3 regions of the Moritella viscosa genome follow, and region 1 is predicted to be linked to each of the others. Evidence: predicted binding sites of a transcription regulator. Region 1 holds the regulator's gene; each other region holds the start of a gene.

What was found. Region 1 encodes ArgR, which controls arginine synthesis, uptake and breakdown. Its sites were predicted from a motif close to ANTGAATANNTATTCANT; they were not measured.
Region 2: the regulator ArgR is predicted to act here: its motif matches at 2,881-2,898, upstream of argC (N-acetyl-gamma-glutamyl-phosphate reductase).
Region 3: the regulator ArgR is predicted to act here: its motif matches at 1,799-1,816, upstream of BT797_RS07915 (2OG-Fe dioxygenase family protein).

The regions. Positions count from the first base shown of each region.
Region 1 is NZ_FPLG01000087.1:50,151-58,077, forward strand. Features, by position in the region: gene mdh (malate dehydrogenase) at 1-384, opposite strand, end outside; gene artM (arginine ABC transporter permease ArtM) at 637-1,302, opposite strand; gene artQ (arginine ABC transporter permease ArtQ) at 1,299-1,973, opposite strand; gene BT797_RS11890 (transporter substrate-binding domain-containing protein) at 2,106-2,849, opposite strand; gene artP (arginine ABC transporter ATP-binding protein ArtP) at 2,882-3,622, opposite strand; gene argR (transcriptional regulator ArgR) at 3,946-4,407, shown strand; gene BT797_RS11905 (ABC transporter ATP-binding protein) at 4,502-5,557, opposite strand; gene BT797_RS11910 (ABC transporter permease) at 5,557-7,188, opposite strand; gene BT797_RS11915 (Fe(3+) ABC transporter substrate-binding protein) at 7,335-7,927, opposite strand, start outside.
Region 2 is NZ_FPLG01000090.1:17,730-25,656, forward strand. Features, by position in the region: gene BT797_RS13075 (ornithine carbamoyltransferase) at 1-873, opposite strand, end outside; gene argB (acetylglutamate kinase) at 900-1,676, opposite strand; gene argC (N-acetyl-gamma-glutamyl-phosphate reductase) at 1,688-2,698, opposite strand; gene argE (acetylornithine deacetylase) at 2,941-4,089, shown strand; gene ppc (phosphoenolpyruvate carboxylase) at 4,248-6,878, shown strand; gene metF (methylenetetrahydrofolate reductase) at 6,976-7,863, opposite strand.
Region 3 is NZ_FPLG01000052.1:16,925-24,851, reverse strand. Features, by position in the region: gene BT797_RS07925 (amino acid ABC transporter permease) at 1-661, shown strand, start outside; gene BT797_RS07920 (amino acid ABC transporter ATP-binding protein) at 728-1,474, shown strand; gene BT797_RS07915 (2OG-Fe dioxygenase family protein) at 1,848-2,723, shown strand; gene BT797_RS07910 (DMT family transporter) at 2,720-3,628, shown strand; gene BT797_RS07905 (AraC family transcriptional regulator) at 3,618-4,319, opposite strand; gene BT797_RS07900 (GNAT family N-acetyltransferase) at 4,487-4,969, shown strand; gene BT797_RS24555 (GFA family protein) at 4,992-5,114, shown strand; gene BT797_RS07890 (nuclear transport factor 2 family protein) at 5,247-5,609, shown strand; gene ahpF (alkyl hydroperoxide reductase subunit F) at 5,823-7,418, opposite strand; gene ahpC (alkyl hydroperoxide reductase subunit C) at 7,657-7,927, opposite strand, start outside.

The DNA of each region.
Region 1 (7,927 bases):
AGCGATTGGCACAGTAGTGTTAACAGGATTAGTAATAATACCGATACATGCATTTGGACATACTTCAGCACATTTAGCGGCTAAGTTTTTGATAATGCCAGCATTGATATTAAATAAATCTGAACGGTCCATGCCTGGCTTACGAGCAACACCCGCAGAGATAAGTACAACGTCAGCACCAACAAGTGCATCTGTAGGATCTGTACCAGCAAAACCAGCAATAGTAACGTCTGTAGGGATATGGCTTAAATCAACAGCAACACCTGGAGTTACTGGTGCGATATCATATAGTGATAAATCTGAACCAGCAGGTAGTTGAGTTTTCAAAAGTAGGGCTAAAGCTTGACCGATACCACCAGCAGCACCTAATACAGCAACTTTCATAGACGTCTCCATTATCTTAATTGTTTATGTAGAATACAATATTCACACATTCCTTTAATCACTGCTACCTTACTGCAACATTGATTAAAAAACAATTAACAACACGAATATGCACGGTAAATAAATGAATTACGTATGGGTTTTAAGAGTTTCGCTTTCTATCTATTAGCGATTCACTTTCAGGTGAAATAATACAATTTGCTCACTGATATCGGTATCAATAACAATATCAGTAAGCAACTAATGCAGAAATTAAGATTGGAACGCGAGGGCTTTTTTCTCTAGTTGTTTAAAGATTAATACCAAGATACCATTCATGCCTAAGTAGATAATACCCGCTGCAGAAAAGGCCATTAATGCATCATAGGTTTGACCATTGATTTGATTGGCATAACCCATCACATCCATAATCGTGATCGAGCTGGCTAATGATGTACCTTTGAGTACCAAAATTACTTCATTAGAATAAGACGGTAATACCCGGCGTATCGCATGTGGCACGATAACAGCTAGTGTCTGCCAGCGGTTCATGCCGAGGGCTTTACATGCATCCCATTCACCACGTGGTACCGATTCAATCGCACCTTTAAAGAGTAACGATGAATACGCCGCCGTATTAAACGATAACGCAATAATCGCGCAAATTTTAGCCTGACGCAGGTAATCCCATAAGAAGCTGTCTTTGATCCACTCAAACTGTGATGGACCACTGTATACCAAAAAGATTTGAATCAATAACGGGGTACCGGTAAAGACCAAAATAATAGTCCGTGATAATAAGTTTAATCCAGGGATCTTATTGATCATCGCCAGCGTTAACAACGCCGCTATCATAGACCCAAACAATAAGCTGAAAAAAGTAATTTCAAGGGTGGTGCTCAAACCATTAAATAATAACCAGAAGTGATCTAACGTCATTTTGCTACTCCGGCATCAAAACGATTAATGTAATTATCAAAGTGCTTTAACAACCATTGACTAATCAAAGTTATAATCAGATAAATCGCTGCTGCCGCGACCAAAAAGGTGAAGGGCTTATAGGTACTACCTGATAACAAATCAGCTTGTTTCATTAAGTCCGTCACACCAATTAAGGAGACTAACGCAGTATCTTTTAGCAGTACCATCCACTGATTGCCTAAACCCGGTAATGCTAAACGCCATGCTTGCGGTAAGGTAATACGCAGAAAACAACGCATAGGCCCCATGCCAAGCGCTTGTGCTGCTTGTTGTTGACCTTTCGGCACCGATTGAATAGCCGCACGTAATGTTTGTGATGCATAAGACGCAAAAATTAACGACAATGCCACTACACCACTCCAAAACGGACTAATGTCATAGTATTCATCGGTTAATCGAAATAGGATGTGCGTACCACCAAAGAAAATGAAAAATACAATCAATATCTCAGGTAAACCACGTAATACAGTAACAAATAAGCTAACCGGCTTGGCAATCAGTGGGTTCTTTTGCATTTCAGCAACACAGAATAAAATAGCAAGAACCAAGCCAACCAATAATGATGTTAGCGCGAGGCCAAGGGTGATTTTTGTTGCATCCAATAATAATTGAAGCTGCAAAAGATCCATAAAAACTCCGGACGTAAAAACAAAAAGTGCCCCTAGAAGGCACTTTAAAATGAATTATCTCGTTATTACAATAACTTGGCTATCCCCTGATGTTGCAATGCAACTCAGGCCGAGATTAAACACTGCTATCAGTTATTTAGCAAAGTATTTTGCGTAAATCTTATCGTAAGTACCGTTCGCTTTAATCGTTTGTAAACCTTTGTTCAATTTAGCTAATAATTCAGTATTACCTTTACGCACTGCGATAGCAAAACCAGCACCAAAGTATTTCGCATCAGTGACGGCTTTACCCACAGTTTCGTAGTTACCACCACTGTGCTTAGTTAACCAATCGTGCGCTACTGCAGAGTCTGAAAATACACCATTTATACGACCATTTTTAAGGTCTAAAAATGCTTTTTGGTATGATGGGAAGTTAAGTAATAATACTTTTTCATCTGCATAAGTATCTGTCATGTAAGCTTGGTGTGATGTACCATTTTGTACACCTACTGCTTTACCTGCTAAATCAGCAACCACATTGTATTTACCTTTTTCAGCCACAAGTACCGCTGAGTTTTCATAATAAATATCAGAAAAATCAACTTGTTTTTGACGTGCTGGCGTTACGTCCATTGCTGCAATTGCAGCATCATAACGGCGGAACTTTAGGCTTGGGATCAAACTATCAAATGACTGGTTAGCAAAACTACACTCAGCTTTTAATTCAGTACAAACTGCGCGGGCGATATCAATATCAAAACCTTGGAATTCGTTATTTTCATCCATCATCTCAAACGGAGGATATGTCGCTTCAGTGACAAATTTTATTTGTTCTGCCGCTGTTACTTGCGCCGCTGCTGAAGTTAGAATTAATGCTGTGAGTAATTTTTTCATTTGGATCAACCTATTCCTAATATTTAAATAATCTAATGTTTTAAGTAATTTGTAAACTGTGGCGTTTGTGGTTGCTGGAAGTGCTCAGCACCACCAAATTCAACAATTCCACCGTTTTCAAGATAACAAACCTGACTAGCGACTTTACGCGCGAAGTCCACTTCGTGCGTAACAACAACCTGCGTAATACCTGTGATAGCTAATGATTTAATGATTTCAGCCACTTGATTAGTGACCTCTGGATCTAACGCCGCTGTCGGTTCATCAAATAACAATACTTCTGGTTTCATCATTAAAGCACGTGCAATCGCGACACGTTGCTGTTGACCACCTGATAAGGCTAATGGAAATACATCGGCTTTATCAGTTAATTGTAATTGCTCAAGGATCTTCATGGCCTCTTCACGAGCGTGTTGTTTTGTTTGCTTTAAAATCTTAACGGGTGCTTCAATTAAGTTATCCATCACAGACATATGCGGCCATAGGTTGTATTGTTGAAATACCATACCTACTTTCTGTCTTAGCATCTGGCTACGCTTAGCTAATTTCTTATCACTCAGTGTGGCAGAAAAATCAAATTTTTCACCGGCAATACTGATAGAGCCATTATCTGGCGTATCAAGTAAATTAAGCACACGCAACAGTGAGCTCTTACCAGCACCACTTGGACCAAGCAGCACTAAAGTTTCGCCTTTTGCACATTTAAGGTCGATGTTTTGTAATACATCAAGTTGACCCCAAGATTTACAGATGTTTTTTAGTTCGATGCTCATAATGGTAACTGAATATAATTTCACTAGATATAAGTATAGTAACCGAACAAACCTCAATATCAACATAAATACTCACTTTAATTCGGTTTTTATGCACAGGTGCCACATTAACCAAATAAACTAGATAAAATCTATCCTGCTGGTATCATATGCATAATTATTCAGTTCATCGCTAACCTAATCCATTTATTCATTGTATTAATGACTTAGTAGCAAACTTTATAAATGAACTATAAAATTAATGACAGTATCATAATAAAACCACATTAATTTTAAGATTAGCAACTTGAATTATAGATGAATCAACTGACATGGTAACAAGTATGAGTGAAAAACAAGATCAGTTAGTAAAAGCATTTAAAGGATTATTAAAAGAAGAGCACCTGGGTTCACAAGGTGACATCGTTGATGCGCTTAAAGATCAAGGTTTTGACAGCGTTAACCAATCGAAAGTATCAAGAATGCTCAGTAAGTTTGGCGCAGTACGCACACGCAATGCCAAGGATGAAATGGTTTATTGCCTCCCTGCGGAGTTAGGTGTGCCAACGATTAGCAGCCAGTTAAAAAGCTTAGTATTAGATATTTCCCATAATGAATGTCTTATTGTGATCCAAACAAGCCCAGGCTCGGCACAATTGATCGCTCGTTTATTAGATTCATTAGGGCGTACTGAAGGAATTTTGGGGACGATAGCAGGCGATGACACTATTTTCATAACCCCGACTAGCACCACTATTATTGCAGAAGTAGATAGTGCAGTAAAAGAGTTGTTTGAGTATCTGTAATAAGCATATTAATGTTTGGCGCAGCGACGATTCGCACGCCAAACATTACTTTCGTTAATCAGTTAATCAGTTAATCAGTTAATCAGTTAATCAGTTAATCATGATCAAATAACACCAGCTCATGATTTTCAACTGTCACTTTCACCACATCACCGATGACCATTGGTTGCTGCATTGATATCGATAATGCCATATTGTTATCTATTAAGGTGATAATGCAATGTGTAGTCATACCTAAGAACTGTTGCTTGCTGATCACTGCGATCCCCCGCTCTGCAAGTGCTAAGTTTAATTGTTGAGGTCGAAGAGCTAGCAGTTTTTGTTCACCAACAGCTGCAGTTAACTTATGCTTACCGCGAATAATACCTAATGCAGTTTGTACACTGTAGTCATCGACGACCACTGCATCTAAATAGTTAACCTTACCTAAGAAGTCTGCAACAAAACGTGTCGCAGGTTGGTTATATAGCTCACTTGGCGTCCCTAATTGCTCAATCTTACCTTGATGAAAAACAGCTAAACGATCGGCAAAAGCAAACGCTTCTTCTTTACTGTGGGTAACAAAGATAGCACTCATGTTATGCGACTTAAGTAAGCCGCGCATCTCTTCAATCAAGTGATGGCGTACCTGACTATCAATATTAGAGAAAGGTTCATCAAGTAATAATAACGCCGGCGAACTTGCCAACGCCCGGGCAATAGCGACACGCTGCTGTTGACCACCCGATAATTGATGTGGATAACGGTCAGCGAATTCGGTCAGATTAACCAGATTAAGTACATAATCCAATTTTTCTTTTTGTTTACTTTTGCTTTGTTTATGTAAACTAAATACGACATTGTCAGTCACTGTTAAATGTGGAAATAATGCGTAATCCTGAAAGATCATACCCACATTACGTTTATCTGGTGCCAGGTTGAATTCACCACTATCAACGACATTACCGTTAATTTCGATGCGACCTTGCGTGGGTGGTAGTAACCCCGCGATCAATTTTAACGTTGTCGTTTTACCACAACCACTTGGGCCTAATAAACACAGAATTTCGTTTTTACCTAAACTCAGATCAAGCCCCATTAAAATATCGACGCCAGCATAACTACAATGCAGATCAGAAATACGTAAAGCAGGAGAAGAAGATAGTGTCATCAGTGCTGTTGCTCCAAAGAACGGTTCAAGAAAATAAGCGGGATTAATCCAACTAACACAATCACAATGGCCGCTAATGCAGCCTGCTCTAACATTTCATCAGAAGCAAACTGAAATACGTAAGTCGCTAGCGTTTCATAGTTAAATGGGCGTAATAACAAAGCCGTTGGCAACTCTTTCATTGATTCAATAAAGACTAACAAAAATGCTGCCAATACACCTTTCCGGATTAAGGGAATATGAATTTTACGGATCATACTATGCGGACGGTGCCCTAGCGTGCGCGTGACCATATCTAGTGACGGCGATATTTTATCAATACTGCTTTCAATAGAACCCACCGCTATCGCAGAAAAACGAATAAGATAAGCAAAAACAAGTGCAAAACTAGTGCCAGTAAAGACCAAACCCGGTGTCCAGTCCCACAACAATTCAGTCATATCATTTAATAAAAAGTCGGCTGACGTTAACGGAATAATAATACCAATAGCTAATACAGTACCGGGTAATGCATAACCCATGGTGCTGATGCGTGCTGGAATAGTCGCATATTTAGAACCGACTAAACGACGGTATAAACCCAATAATATCGCACAAAGAACCGCTAAACCAGCGACAATAACCGCAAGAATTAAGCTGTTTGCACTGTATTGAAAGAACTCCTCAGTCCAAGATTCAGCAAAGTAATGCCATGCATAATTAACTAATACCGTAAACGGTAATAAGAAACCAGCAAACACCAACAACCAGCACCAAACCATCGCCAATAACTTAGCACAGCCCGTTAACTGATAACGCACCTCTTGCTCATGTAGCATGCTTTTTTGAAACACTTGTTGTTTACGACGTGCAAAACGCTCTAAACCGACAAACAATAAGATCACCGATAACGTCATCACCGATAATTGCGCGGCAGCCGTTAAACTACCGTGACCAATCCAAGTATCATAAACCGCAGTGGTTAACGTATTTACCGCGAAATAATTCACCGTAGCAAAATCAGCAACAGTCTCCATCGCGATCAGCGATAAACCAACAGCAATTGCAGGACGCGCAAGGGGTAATGACACACGAATACAGCTCGATAGTGCTGAACTGCCGAGTACACGGCTTGCTTGAATAAGGCTGGTTGATTGTTCCAGAAATGAAGTCCGAGCTAATAAATAAAGATAAGGATATAACACCAATGCTAAAACAGTTGCAGCACCGGGTATGGTTCGGATATCAAAAAACCAATAATCACTGGCACTCTGCCAGCCAAATATACCGCGTAAGGCAATTTGTACCGGTCCAGCATAATCAAACATATCAGTATAAATATAGGCCACAATATAAGCAGGCATGGCCATTGGTAACATCAATGCCCACTGTAAACTTTTACGCCCAGGAAAATCACACATGGCAATAAGCCAAGCGGCAGGTAACGCGATAATACTACTGATTAAACAAACAAGGAAAACAAGTGCGAAGGTATTTTGAACATAGTCGAGAAGTACTGTATCAATAAGGTGTTGAAAAACATCAGCACTGGGACCAATTGCCTGATAAAACAACGCGGCAATAGGTAGCGCTAACATTATCGCAATAAACCAACTACTAGAATGCCAAGAAAAGGCTAACTTATGATTCATGAACGGAAAAATAACTCCTGTTTAGATACGCGAAAAGGCTGGTCAGTTACTAAGTAACTAAACCAACCTTTAAATCAGTCTGTTAACAACCAAATCAGCCGTAACATTCACTGTTAACCCAATGTATTATAGGGCTATACGCTATTCTACAAGTCGAATTTAACTTCATCAAGTAGTCTTAGTGCAGCTTTACGATGTTTTGCAATCTCTGCTACAGGCATGTAGTCAGCATTGAACTCACCCCAAGATGAAACTAGCTTAGATGCTTTAATACCCGCTTTAACTGGGTATTCCATGTTCACTTCAGCATACATTTGTTGTGCTTTCGCGCCAGACAGGTATTCCATCAGTTTAACTGCGTTACCTTTGTTCGGTGCGTATTTCGCTAACACCATACCAGAAACGTTTACGTGCGCGCCGTGGTTTTCTTGGTTAGGGAAGTTAATGTTAACAGATTCAGCCCAAGCAATTTGTTTTGGATCTTTTAACATTTTTCCTAGGTAGTAGCTATTACCAAGGGCAACAGTACAAACACCTTCTTTAATCGCTTTAACTTGTGCACGATCGTTACCTTGTGGTTTACGTGCTAAGTTAGCTTTAACACCTTCCAACCATACTTTTGCTTCAGCTTCACCGTGATGTGAGATCATCGATGAGATAAGTGCTACGTTGTATGGGTGTTTACCTGAACGAGTACAGATTTGACCTTTATATTTAGGGTCTGCAAGTTCTTCATAAG
Region 2 (7,927 bases), on a different contig from region 1:
GGCATGCATTCTATTTTCGGCTTGATCAAAAATTAGCGATTGTTCGCCATCCATCACTTCCGATGTTATCTCTAACTCACGATGAGCGGGCTGACAATGCAATACATGTTTAATTCCTGTGCGAATCAGTAATTCTTTGTTTATCTGATACGGCATGTATTTTTCTTTTACTTGTTCCAATGGAGTATCATCCCCCATAGAGACCCAAGTATCACCATAAATAACATCATAATCAACGATGTCATCAAGGTTATCTGTTACATTTATTTTACCACCGCTAATGTTAGCTAACTCCATGGCTTGCTTAACAATTTGAGCGTCAGGACTACTGCCTCGTGGACATACAGCTGTCACTTCAGCACCCAAGATAGCACCGGTTAGCATTAATGAATGCGTCACGTTATTACCTTCGCCGATATAGGCTAGTTTTACTTTCGAAACATCTTCATAGTGTTCCGAGATTGTTAAGAAATCAGCCAATGCTTGGCAAGGGTGATATAAATCGCAAAGTGAATTAACAACGGGTACGCTGCCATGCTCCACTAATCCTTCTAATGTTTTATGACTCATAACGCGGGCTACAATAGCATCCGCCCAACGAGAGATATTCGCAGCAAAGTCTTTTACTGTCTCACGCTCACCAATTGCACCATTTTGTGCATCAAGATAAACCGCATGACCACCTAATTTATGAATGCCGATATCAAATGTTACGCGTGTTCGTAGTGACTGCTTTTCATAAATGGTTACAACGCTTTTACCCGCTAATGCTTGTGAGTACTCTGCCGGATTGGCTTTCACTGCTTTAGCCAATGCTAATAAGTCAAGGATCTGTTGTTTACTTAAATCTTTAACTGATAATAAATTTTCCATGATCGAACTCCGTTAACTGATCAATATTAGCTAGAAACTTTCGTTCCCTCTGCTTCACCATTTAATAACGCCACTAACCGCTCAGGCACTTTCCAACTCGCTAATTTGATATCGCGATTTAAAGATGCTGCCGCCTTTAATGCCGCTTTCACTTTTACTTCCATACCGCCATGAATCACACCAGCAGTAATAAGTTCATCTGCATAGCTGCTGTTCATCTCAGTAATTAACTGCATATCCGCGTCTAAAATACCGGCCACATCAGATAACATGACTAAATCAGCATCAAGCGTTTCACAAATAGCCGTTGCAGCTTGATCTGCATTCACATTTAATAACTGTCCCTTTGCATCAATACCAATAGAACTAATAATCGGTAAAAAACCACTACTGAGTAACGCAGCTAATAATGTTGGGTCACCCGCTTCACACTCTCCGACAGCACCAAGTCCTGCTTTTGATTGTGTTACCGTTGAGATACCGCCATCAGCAAGACTTAAACCAACGACTTTAGCCCCCGACTTCAAACCCTGTGCCATTAATACTTTATTTGCCGTACCTGCTAACGCGCCGGTGATATAACCAATATCTGTAAATGGAGTAACACGTAAACCGTTCTTTTTCTCGCTAACGATATCCATCTTTGCTAGTAAATCGTCAACAAAGCAGCCACCGCCATGCACCAAAATAAGAGGACGTGACGATGCTGACTTATATTCACTCAACGCCGAAAACAACTGTTCAAGTGCCGTTTCGTTTTCAAGTAATGCGCCGCCAAGTTTTAATACTAATGGAGTTGTCACTGTTATATTCCTTATACTAATGACGTTGTCATCGCGAAACCAAAACGAATATTGATACACTGTATTGCTTGTGCAGCGGCACCTTTTAATAAGTTATCAATCGCAGAAACCACAATAAGGTCTTGCCCTTGTTGCTGCCACGCTAAATCACAATAAGCGGTTTTCTCAACTGCTTTAATACTTGGCCAGCCGCTTGGTAATAACCGCACCATAGGTTGATCTTGATACGCCTCTTGATAAGCTGCTGTCACTTGTTCTGGTGTAACACCAGCTGCAAGTTTGACGTTAATCGTTGCTAAGATTCCGCGTTTAAAACAGCCTAAGTGGGGTGTAAAAATAACGTCATGACCTAAATGTGAACTTATTTCAGGTTGATGACGATGGTTGAACACACCGTAAGGTGCATGGCTTACTTCGCAAAATGCTGAACCTAACGCCGCTTTACGACCTGCGCCACTCACGCCACTAACGGCATTAATGATTGGTTTTTGATCCTCTGCAATCAAGCCATGTTTAGCTAACGGTTTTAATGCTGATAACGATGCGGTTGGATAACAACCCGGCACCGCAATTAAGTTTGCTTCTGCAATATCAGCACTCGCCCATTCAGCTAAACCATAAACAGCACTCTTTAATTCTTTATCGAAGTTATGTTTAAAACCGTAATAATTTTCATAAAAAGCAGGGTCGTTAACTCTAAATGCACCGGACAAATCAAATACCACCGCATCCTGCGCTAAAAACTCAGCGGCAATATCATGGCTAACTTCATGTGCAGTTGCTAAAACAACAATATCAACATCGTCGCAAATATTTTTTATATTGCTAACAGCTAATGGTTCAATTGTTTGGTCAACAACACCTAATAAATGACCATATAATGAAGAAAATGATTTTCCTGCATCCAAACTGTGTTCTGAAACATACAAGCCTGCTAATTCAAGTTCTGGATGTTTAGTAATGTAATGGGCTAGCTCAGCACCGGTATACCCGGTAGCACCGACTAAAATTGTTTTTAACATGTTTGACTTCCGTGTTTGCTAAATTGTAAAACGACGGGCAACTTCGCCCTTTCCAATCGCACTTGCTTGCATAAATGAAGCTGTGCTAATGCATTTTAAATACTGTCTCGTCAAAACGATGAAAAACGATTCATTATCTAACCCATACGTTGTAAAGTAAGGATGATTAGAGAATAAAACAGATTACATTTTTATGCAACTTTATTGCATAAAAAAACAATCATTCATTACAGGATCGTAATATGCAATTACCCAAATTCACTGAACTTTATAAATCACTTATCCTAACACCTTCAATTAGTTCATTAGAAAAAGAGTTAGATATCAGTAATAAACCTATTATTGAGCTACTCGCTGGCTGGTTCACCGAACTTGGTTTTAGCATCAATATCACCAGCGTACCTGACACGAATGGTAAATTTAATCTAGTCGCGACCTATGGCAAAGGTGATGGTGGATTATTATTGGCTGGACACACAGATACCGTTCCGTTTGATGAAGGTTTATGGACCAAAGATCCGTTCCAATTAACTGAAAAAGACGATAAATGGTATGGCTTAGGTACGATTGATATGAAAGGTTTTTTTGCCTTTGTGCTCGAAGCATGTAAAAACATTGATTTAACTAAGTTAGATAAACCATTACGCATTCTTGCCACTGCTGATGAAGAGACCACGATGGCAGGAGCAAGAGCAATTGCGGCCGCGCAAAGTTTTCGACCTGATTATGCAGTCATTGGTGAGCCAACCGGTATGGTTCCCGTATTTATGCACAAAGGTCATATGTCAGAAGCAATACGTATTACCGGACGCAGCGGTCACTCTTCAGATCCCGCTAATGGAGTCAATGCCATTGAGATCATGCATCAAGTAACAGGGCAGTTATTGCAACTGCAACGTAAATTAAAAGAACAATATGCCTGCGATCATTTTGTTATTCCACAACCCACACTTAATTTTGGCCATGTACACGGTGGTGACAGCCCAAACCGCATCTGTGGCAGTTGTGAATTACACATCGACATGCGCCCTATTCCAGGCGTAAGTCCCGATGAACTGTTCATGCTGCTTAACCAAGCATTACTACCAATCCAAAAGCAATGGCCTGGTGCTGTAGATGTTTACCATCTGCATGAACCGATCCCAGCTTATGCGTGCGATGCTGATTCAACGTTGATTAAATTAGCTGAAAAACTCACAGGTGAAGACGTTATACCTGTGAATTATTGTACCGAAGCACCATTTATTCAACAACTTGGATGTGACACTATCGTCATGGGGCCAGGGAGTATTAATCAAGCCCATCAACCTGATGAATATTTAGATTTATCCGCAATTAAACCAACACAGGCGATTATCCAAAAACTGATTGAAGAAACATGTAAAAACTAACTAAAGAATTATCATTTTGTAGTAAAATTACACCCGATATCACAATTAATCGCATTAATTACACGATTTCATTGACGAATGTCACTAAATATAGTTATTTTACACACATAACGATAATAGTTGTTGCCGTATTACATCACTGAATTGAAGGATTATGTATGTCAGATAAATATGCAGCGTTACGAAGTAATGTCGGCTTATTGGGCCAAGTACTAGGGAATACAATCAAGGATCATCTTGGAGAAGAGTTCTTAGATAAGATTGAAACCATTCGTCAACTAGCAAAATCATCCCGTGCAGGTAATGATAAAGACCGTGCACAATTACTCACCGTACTGCGTAGCCTCTCTGATGATGAGCTATTACCAGTAGCGCGTGCATTTAGCCAATTCTTAAATCTGGCTAACATTGCTGAGCAGTTCCACACCACTTCACGTAATTGTGCAGATAACACTTGCGTGCCAGACTCTATCGATGAACTCTTTGCTAAACTAAATAACTCTGAAATCAGTGAAGAAGATGTACTTTCTGCGGTTAAAAACCTTAAGATCGATTTAGTACTGACTGCTCATCCAACTGAAATTACCCGTCGTACCCTAATCCATAAGCATGGCGCGATTAATAAATGCCTTAGCCAGTTAGAACTTACTGAATTAAGCAGCAAAGAACGTGATGTCTTCATGACGCGTATCGAACAATTGGTATCACAAGCTTGGCACACCAACGAGATCAGAACAGTACGCCCAACGCCTGTCGATGAAGCTAAATGGGGCTTTGCAGTAGTAGAAAATTCATTATGGGATGCAGTACCAAATTTCTTACGCAGTCTTGATAAACGCTTACAAGACCGCTTAGATTACCAATTACCTATTGACGCTTCACCCGTTAAATTTACCTCTTGGATGGGCGGAGATCGCGACGGTAATCCGTTTGTGACTTCAACGGTCACCGAAGAAGTACTATTAACCAGTCGCTGGATGGCGATTCACTTGTTCCTTAAAGATGTAAAGCATCTCACCAGTGAATTATCAATGAATGACTGTAATGACACATTACGTGCATTCGTCGGTGAAAGTCATGAACCATACCGTGTGTTACTGAAAAAGTTACGTAGTGAGTTAACAGAAACATTAGCGAGCTTAACTGCACAGTTAAAAGGCGAATACACAGAAAGCCGTGACATCATCACCACAACAGCACAGTTACGTGAGCCATTGTTAGCTTGCTATAACTCACTTAATGCCTGTGGTATGCGCGTTATTGCCCAAGGTGCATTACTCGATACTATTCGCCGCGTTGAATGTTTCGGTGTGAGTTTAGTAAAACTTGATATCCGCCAAGACAGTGATCGTCATACAGATGTGATCGCCGAAGTAACCCGTTACTTGGGTCTTGGAGACTACGCACAATGGAGCGAACAAGATAAACAAGCGTTCTTATTACAAGAGCTTAATAACAAGCGCCCCCTGATCCCACAATGCTGGCAACCGTCTGCTGATGTGAAAGAAGTACTTGATACTTGTCACACTGTGGCAAAACAAGATCCAGAAGCACTGGGCATTTACATCATTTCAATGGCACGTAAAGCCTCTGATGTATTAGCAGTGCAATTACTATTAAAAGAAACAGGTTGTCCATTCCGTCTACCTGTTGCGCCATTATTCGAAACATTAGACGATTTAAATAACGCAGGAACAGTAACAGCAAGTCTGTTAGCGATTGATTGGTATAAAAACTACATCAATGGTCATCAGTACATCATGATCGGTTATTCTGATTCTGCAAAAGATGCTGGTGTAATTGCCGCGTCTTGGGCGCAATATCGCTCGCAGGAAGCCTTAGTTAATATTTGTGAGCAAGAAGAAATTAAGCTGACTTTATTCCATGGACGTGGTGGTAGCATCGGTCGTGGTGGTGCGCCTGCACATGCAGCTTTATTATCACAACCTCCGGGGTCACTAAAAGGTGGTTTACGCGTAACAGAGCAAGGTGAAATGATCCGCTTTAAGTTTGGTCTTGCCAATGTTGCAGAACAAAGCTTAAACCTCTACACCAGTGCAATTTTAGAAGCTAATTTACTACCGCCGCCAGCACCAGAACAAGCTTGGCGTGATGCAATGGATCAAATGTCTGCGGATTCATGTGAAGAATATCGCTCATATATCCAGGGTCATGAAAAATTCGTACCTTATTTCCGCTCTGCAACGCCTGAGTTAGAATTAGGTAAACTGCCACTCGGTAGCCGTCCAGCAAAACGTAAACCAAACGGTGGTGTAGAAAGCTTACGTGCCATCCCTTGGATCTTTGCATGGACACAAAACCGCTTGATGTTACCCGCTTGGTTAGGTTGTACCGCAGCATTCAAAAACATGCTCGATTCAGGTCAGCGTGAGACACTGCAAGAAATGCAGCAACAATGGCCGTTCTTTAATACTCGTATTGAAATGTTCGAAATGGTATTTTTGAAAGCTGATGCTTGGTTAGCGGAATATTATGACCAATGTCTAGTGACTGAAGATTTATGGCATTTAGGTAAAGAACTACGTGCAAGTTTGGCATTAGCAACTGAATTGATCTTAGGTTTAACACCTGACACGCAATTACTTGATGCCCAACCTTGGAGTAAAAAGTCAATTGAGTTACGTAACCCGTATACAGATCCCCTGAACATCCTACAAGCAGAGCTATTAAGCCGCGCACGTAGCTGTGAAGAAGTGAATCCTGATATCGAACAAGCCTTAATGGTAAGTATCGCTGGTGTTGCAGCAGGTATGCGTAATACCGGTTAACTTTCAATTTAGTTATCAGCTAATGAGTAGATAATAAAATGCCGACATCATCGTCGGCATTTTTAATTCTCATATAAGCTCACAGCAGTATCGTTTACTACCTTGGACGTACACCCAGAGTATGACAAATAGCATACGTTAAATCAGCGCGGTTTAACGTATAGAAATGAAAGTCCTTCACCCCTTCGCGCGACAATACTTTCACTTGATCAATAGCGATACTTGCGCCAACCAGATTACGTGTAGCTTGATCATTATCTAAACCTTCAAACTGGCTGTGCATCCAATTAGGCACTTTTACATTGGTCAGTTTTGAAAACTTACATAAGGTTTTATAATTTGATACCGGTAAAATACCCGGCACGATCTCTTTATTAATACCGACTGCCGCACAACGGTCTCGGAAGCGTAAAAAACTCTCAGTATCAAAAAAGAACTGTGAAATAGCACGATCAGCACCGGCATCAATCTTATCTTTTAGCGCGAGCAAATCTGCTTGCGCATTTTTTGCTTCCGGGTGAACTTCTGGATAGGCAGCAACTGAAATATCAAAATCATTTACCTCTTTTAATAAAGCAACTAAGTCAGCCGCATACATATCAGGCTGATTCAATCCAGTTGGTAAATCACCACGTAAAGCCACGATATTACGAATACCGTTATCCCAATAATCCTTTGCAATCTGCTTTAATTCTTGGCGATTAGCGTCAATACAAGTGAGGTGTGGCGCAGCAACTAAACCCGTTTCATGCTTAATTTGTTTGATAATGTCATGAGTACGATCACGTGTACCGGAATTTGCACCGTATGTCACTGACACAAATTTAGGGTCTAACGCTTTGAGGCGATTAATCGATTCCCATAAGGTAGACGTCATTGCTTCAGAGTTTGGCGGGAAAAATTCAAATGAAACGTTAATATCACGTCCCAATTCAGAAACGCTTTGATTTAATACTTCAATATTTTGTGCATTGTGAAAACTCATACTCATATCCCTTAAGATGCTTAGACGTCCATACCGCTATACGTCTTAATAATCACAAGTTTGA
Region 3 (7,927 bases), on a different contig from region 1:
AGGACTTGAAGTAGTCAGTACTGAAAAATGGGGCGGCTTAATGCTGACTATTTTGGTTGCAGCTGTCGGTATCATTGCATCATTCCCAATTGGTATTTTATTGGCGTTAGGACGTCAGTCAGACAACATGCCGATTGTTAAAACCTTATGTGTTGGGTTTATCGAGTTTATTCGTGGTGTACCGCTTATTACTATTTTGTTTATGGCGTCGGTAGTACTGCCATTATTCTTTAGTGATGGTATCGAATTTGATAAGTTATTACGTGCGTTAATTGGTATTACATTGTTCCAAGCAGCTTATATCGCTGAAGTTATTCGTGGTGGTTTACAAGCTATTCCGAAAGGTCAATACGAAGCCAGTGAGTCATTAGGGCTAACGTATTGGCAAGGGATGATTTTGATTATTCTGCCACAGGCATTAAAGATCTCTATCCCGAATCTAGTAGGCTCTTTCATCTCGCTGTTTAAAGATACAACACTGGTACTTATTATTGGCTTATTCGATATTCTAGCAATGGTAACACTGACTAACAGTGATACCAGTTGGCTTGGTTTTGAAATCGAAGGGTACGTATTTGTTACCATGATTTATTGGGTATTTTGTTTCAGTATGTCGCAATACTCGCGCGTGATTGAACGTAAATATAATACCGACCATTAACAATTACCGTAAATTTTACAGTTTAAACTGACCATTTACGTAAGGTAATTGGTATAAGGAAGTATCATGTCAGAACAAGAATATATGATCAGCATGCAAGACGTTAACAAATGGTATGGTGATTTTCACGTACTTAAAGATGTTAACTTAAATATTAAGAAAGGCGAAAAAGTGGTTATCTGTGGCCCGTCAGGCTCGGGTAAATCAACTACTATTCGTTGCTTGAACCACCTTGAAAAATTTCAGGAAGGTAAGATTAGTATTAACGGTACTGACCTGATTGATGATGTAAAAATCGTACGTCATATTCGCTCACAAGTTGGTATGGTATTCCAGCACTTTAATTTGTTCCCACATCTTTCAGTATTGGAAAACTTGTTATTAGCACCAACTTGGGTGCATAAGAAACCAAGGCATGAAGCGATTAAAACTGCGATGTACTACCTTGAGCGTGTGAAGATTGCCGACCAAGCGCATAAGTTTCCAAATCAGCTTTCTGGTGGCCAACAACAGCGTGTAGCGATTGCTCGTTGTCTGTGTATCAACCCTGAGATTATGCTGTTTGATGAGCCAACATCGGCACTGGATCCTGAAATGGTATCGGAAGTGTTAGATGTAATGGTTGAGCTTGCAGATGAAGGTATAACCATGATTTGTGTAACGCACGAAATGGGCTTTGCTAAGAAAGTGGCTGACCGCGTTATTTTCATGGATGCAGGGCAAATTATTGAAGAAAATGAACCACATGAGTTCTTTGATAATCCACAATCAGATCGTTTAAAAATGTTCTTAGATCAGATCTTATCGCACTAAGCTAGTTGCTACTACAACAGTACTGACTGCGAATAGTACGTACTCAATAAGCCTTACTCTGCAGCCGTTGTTACAATGGGTCGCGGTAAGGCTTTTTTGATCTCGTTTTACTATACGACTAGAATACCTCTCACATTAAGATCCCTCCTTTACTTACTCTACTGAATAATTCTAATTGTTTAATCAATAGTGTGACTTTAATGAATGTAAAACCGTCTTTTAAGAAAAGCATGACTAAAAAAAATTATATATATTAATTAAATATACAATATATACTTTATAAATAACTTATGTATAACAACTTGTTATGTGTTTTATTTGTAAATTGAATTTATATTTTAAAAACTATGGGAATTGTCTTTTGAGGTAATAAGTGAACACATTAACGCACGCGAAGCTAAATGATATTAAACAAGGTTATAAGAAAAACAGAATGGCTTATATTCCAGGGGAAGAACTATTAGAAGTTCTTATCGGACTCGGTGCTAAGCGAGATGATATCGAAGAATTACAGCTGGTGAGCGAAGGCCTAGTAGATGATCCGACTTTGGCGTTTCGGCGTTCTAGAAGTGGGCGGTTTTGCTATGATTTAGATAAAAAAAACTGTTATAGAACAGAATTTCAGCCTTTTGTTTTATCGAAAGAGGAAGACTTTATTCGCCATGATTCAGGTAAAGATAGACACTTTAGAGGATTGAGTGAATCGTTACAAGATAATACGATTTTTAAAAGTTTACTTCTGTTCAAGCATTTAGTATGTCATGACATTGTCACCACTTGTCGTCCAAATATCGATTACGCCTCTAAAAAATGGGTGTGTACTGTTTTCAATTTACGCACGATTACATCTCCTGACTTAATTGGCGAACCGGCGCTAGAAGGTGTCCACACGGATGGTGTTGATCACACGATGACCACATTATTGGGACATCATAATATGGCAGAGCACAGTGCTAAGACTTTTATACATTCAATGGAAGAAGATAACTCACTTAGATGGCATGACGCGAATCCAGAGCTGATTTTAGATGAAAAGCAGCACAATCATTTTCTAGATACTTTGATCATTTGTGATAATGAACGAAAGCATAGCTTATCGTCGCTTGAAGCAATAGACACAATGAAAGAAGCGACAAGGGATATGCTGATATTTTTTACAAGAAAGCCATCAATGAAAGGCCATGTATCATACAAATATGATTCTTTGAACAAGCATCCTGATTACCCGATGGCGTTAAGCTTATTATGATGAACATAACCTATAAAACAAATACGTTTAACTTAAATGAAATAGCACCAATACTATTTTTATTGATGTGGAGTAGCGGTGCTGTGATGGTCAGAGTTGGCTTGCTTTATTCTTCAGTGTGGACTTTTCTTGCTATTCGAGCATTGATATCACTTAGTTGTATCGGTTTGATATATTTAGTCATGATAAAAATAAATAAGACACCATTGAAAGTAATTGCAATCAAAGACAAGATACAAATATGGATCGTCGGTCTTTTACTTCAGGTTTTGTATTTGTCGTTTTATTTTATTTCAATCGATACGGGGATATCTCCGGGACTTGTTACTTTAATATTGGGGCTACAACCGTTACTGATCCCTATATTCTGTAAGCATAAGTTGGACAGTACTAAAGTTGCGCTGCTAATGTTAGGATTTGTCGGATTGAGCATTGCTATATTAGGCACAAAAGACGTAGAAATGTTGGCCCTATCAGGGATACTGTTCGCTGGATTAGCATTACTCTCTATTACGTTAGGTACAATCAGGCAGGGTAAACTCGAGGTAAACCTTGTACAAGCGATGTTTTACCAGAACCTATTGTCAGCTTCTATTTTTGTTGTTATCGGCTACATTAATGGCTGGCAGGTTACTTGGACAACGGAATTTATTTTTTCTGCTCTGTGGATGAGTGTTGTTGTATCTGTGGGTGCACTACTCTTACTCATGTATATGATCCAAAGAGAAAGTTCAGATAGTGTAGGCGTACTATTTTACGCGATTCCAATACTCACCTTTCTATTTGACTATTTTTTGTTTGATGAAAAATTAACGTTAGTTACTTTTATCGGCATAATATTGGTTGCGACTTCTGTGGTGTTATACCGTAAAAAAGCCGTTCTTCAATCGACTTCTAACACTTAATGCGGTAGTTTTTAGGTGACTGACCATAGTGATTTGAAAAGCAGCGTGTAAAGGAAGATGGGCAGACAAATCCGACTTCTTCTGAGATGCGAGTAATTGGTAAATCGGTATTATTTAGCAAAATTTTTGCTCGCTCCATTCTCATCTTTGCAAGGTATTTTAGTGGTGTTAATTTAATGTTTTTATTGAAGAGGAATTTAAATTGGGTTGGACTTAGGAATGCAACTTGCGCAAGTTCATCAATAGTATAATGTTTAGAAATATCCTGATTGATATATTGAATTGTGTTTTTGATTCTAGAGTCAATTTTGCTGCTTAGATCTTGCATGTCGAGTATATCGAAGAGTAATAATATCATTCTTTCCTCGACGGAAGGGGTTAAATGAAATTCTAATTGATTTTCTACGAATTTCACATAGTTATTTGCGGCTTCACCCAGTGGAATGATGGTGTTCAATTTATTTGGTAGTTCGTTGACATCAATGATCAGAAAGCGAAAGTCTTCTCTTGCTCTAAACTCATGGTAACAGCCCGCTTTTATCACCACGCAGTCCCCATATGAGACACTAGCTGTTACCCCATTCAGTTTTAGATCAATGAATCCACGAATCGGAATCAGTATTTGATGATGCTCATGAGTATGACCTTTGGCATATTTGCTGTATGTCCGTATTGTGATTTTCTTGTTCATACTTTGATCCTGAATCAATAAACAACGGTTTAACTTTATCATCATAGCCACTGTATCAATATTTTCATTCATTCTCAATTTATTGATTTTTAACTGATATTTAAAATGGTGTTATTTTTAGTTATAATGTTTATTTATAATTCCTTATGAATGAGCGCGTGTAATCTATGGACATTAAATCATATGCTGTAGAATGGGTGATTGAGATTGCAGACTTGTTTCATCAATCTGTTCACGCGATTGATCCTTCGGTATATACCCCAGAACAGAAAGAAGCTTGGGCTGCAACCCCTCCTGACTATGAAAAATGGTCCCTACGACTAGATGAAAAAAGACCGTTTGTGGCTATCGTCAATGGGTGTGTCGCTGGTTTTATCGAACTGGATGCCGATGGTCATATTGATTGTACTTACACACACCCAAATTTTCAGGGGATGGGTGTCGCGTCTGCACTTTATGAGCACTTACTTACGGAAGCAAGACTTAACAATATCGAACGTTTATATGTTGAGGCATCATTTATTGCTAAGCCGTTCTTCGAGTATAGGGGTTTCTTTGTAATAAAGAGAAATACCTTCCAACGGAATGGTGTGACTTTAGTTAATTTCACAATGGAAAAACGTAACTTAAATAACAGTGACTCAATGTGAGGCATACTTTTGAGGGAATAAAATGAGAATATTAAACGGATCATGTTTATGTGGAAAAGTGGGTATTGAAGTACCTGATGACTTTGATTATATGGGTAACTGTCATTGTTCTGAGTGTCGTAAATTTACTGGTTCAGACTACTAAACCTAACTTTCATATCTTTGTCGCTTCAAAAGCGCCATGGCTTGATATTAATGACCAGTTAAAGCAGTTTAAGCAAGGTCCTGTTAAGTAATACTGATATAAGCGTTAACTATTGTATCTATCGAGGTTTAGATGAATTTTTTAATTGAACAAGAAATCGCGCTTCATCAATATGAAGTAAGACAGAATAAAGCTGACATTATACGCCTATTGCATCCTGAATTTAGAGAAGTTGGAGAGTCGGGAACGAGTTACGATTTCCAAAGTATTAATGCCATGATGGAAGAAGAGCAAGCGTCAAACGGCTATATCCATTCTCAAGACTTTGAATGTATTAATTTAGAGGCATCCGTGCAAATGCTGCTATACAAATCAGCATCGGTTGATGAATTAGGAATCAAAAGCCATTTTTCGAAACGTGTATCTATTTGGGTATTAAATGGTGTTCAATGGCAATTGAAATATCATCAAGGTACTCCGTGCGATTCATTCTGAATTACCACATATTAAAGTTGCAGATGGTAAGGGTAAAAAGCTCGGCCGCACGCTTATCAGACCAACTGGTATTACTGAGGTGCGAGATTTACTGGTTATCATATAGTAAAAACCCAGCAATCATAAGCAATTGCTGGGATAAAACACAGATTTTGGCAGGGATGATAAGCCTTACACGTGGGGACTAGTGTGACGTTTATCTTTTGCTATGTTTTATATTTGCGTGTTGTCTGCTGCAGTTGGCGCTGGAGTACGAATTAAATGGTCAAATGCACTTAAACTGGCTTTTGAACCTTCACCCATCGCAATAATAATTTGCTTATAAGGCACTGTGGTTACGTCACCGGCTGCAAATACACCTGCAACAGAGGTTTCACCTTTGGCATTCACTTCAATTTCACCACGAGGTGATAAAGCAACACCACTGCCTTTTAAGAAGTCACTGTTTGGCATCAAACCAATTTGTACAAAGATACCAGCAAGTTCGATCTGTTTTTCATCACCAGTCGCACGGTCTACATAATTAAGTGCAGTCACTCGCGTACCGTCACCGATAACTTCTGTGGTTTGTGCTTGTTTAATTATCTCAATATTAGCCATACTGTTAGCTTTGTTGACGAGTACTTGATCGGCACGTAAGTTATCTGCAAACTCAAGTACAGTCACATGTTCAACAATACCTGCTAAGTCGATTGCGGCTTCGATACCAGAGTTACCGCCACCTATCACGGCTACTTTCTTACCTTTGAATAACGGACCATCACAGTGTGGGCAGTAAGCAACACCTTTGTTACGGTATTCTTGTTCGCCGGGTACGTTCATTTCTCTCCAACGTGCGCCTGTTGATAAGATCACACTGCGGCTTTTTAATATCGCGCCACTATCGAGTTCAACATGAATATAGCCATCGGCTGTTTTTTCTGCACTGACTAAACCACTCGCTCTTTGTTCGTTCATGATATCCACGTCATATTCTTTTACGTGTTCTTCAAGTGCTGCAGCGAGTTTAGGCCCTTGGGTTTCTTTTACCGAAATAAAGTTCTCGATAGCCATTGTATCCATAACTTGGCCACCAAAACGCTCTGCCACGACGCCAGTGCGGATACCTTTCCGTGCTGCATAAATTGCAGCTGATGCACCCGCTGGACCACCGCCAACGACAAGGACTTCGTACGGTTCTTTTTCATTTAATGCGATAGCTTGTTTTTTTGCTGCGCCAGTATCTACTTTTGATAATATTTCCGTTAATGAAATACGACCTTGGGTGAAGACTTTTCCGTTTAAGTAAACACTTGGCACTGCCATGATATTACGTTCAGCTACTTCATCTTGGAACGCTGCACCGTCAATCATGGTTGTTTTGATATTTGGGTTAGTTGCCGCCATCATATTTAATGCTTGCACAACGTCTGGGCAATTCTGACAGCTTAATGAAATGAATATTTCAAAGTTCATCTCACCTTCAAGGTTGGCAATTTGTTTAATCAACTCAGCATCTAGCTTCATAGGGTGGCCACCACTGTGCAGTAGTGCCAATATCAGTGAAGTAAATTCGTGCCCCATCGGTAAACCAGCAAAACCAATCGCGGTTTGTTTGATAGGATTGATTACCTGCATAATCGGCTTACGCGTGCTCGCACTTTGATCTTCAATCACGATAACTTTTTCGCTCAATGAAGCAATGTCATTTGCTAACGTATGCAATTTTTGCGCGGTATCACTGTCATCAAGAGTCAGCACAAGTTGTACTTCTGTCTTTAAGTTTTCTAAATACGCCTTTAACTGGGTTTTCATATTTTGGTCTAACATAGTGACACCTTTTAAATTCTGCTTATGGCTAGATGAGATACGTTTATTGGAAACGCTATTAGCAATTTGGTTAATTTAAAAATCTATTTTCTTACTTACTTCATTAACAGCGGCTGTGGTATTGGTACAGAGATGTTCATCGAAAATGTATTTTTAAATGACCTCAGCGACGCTAAGCGATACTGAGGTCGTCTTATTTTTATTTATCAGTTAATCAATCTTTAAAGTTGCCTTTAAATTAGATTTTACCTACTAGGTCTAGTGAAGGAGCAAGTGTTGCTTCGCCTTCTTTCCATTTAGCTGGGCATACTTCACCTGGGTTCGCAGCTACATATTGTGCAGCTTTAACTTTACGCATTAAGTCTTCAGCGTCACGACCAATACCTTCTGCAGTGATTTCCATTGCTTGGATAACACCTTGTGGGTCAACGAGGAACGTTGCACGATCTGCAAGGCCTTGACCTTCACGCATTACACCGAAGTTGTTCGTAAGGTTGCCAGCTTGGTCA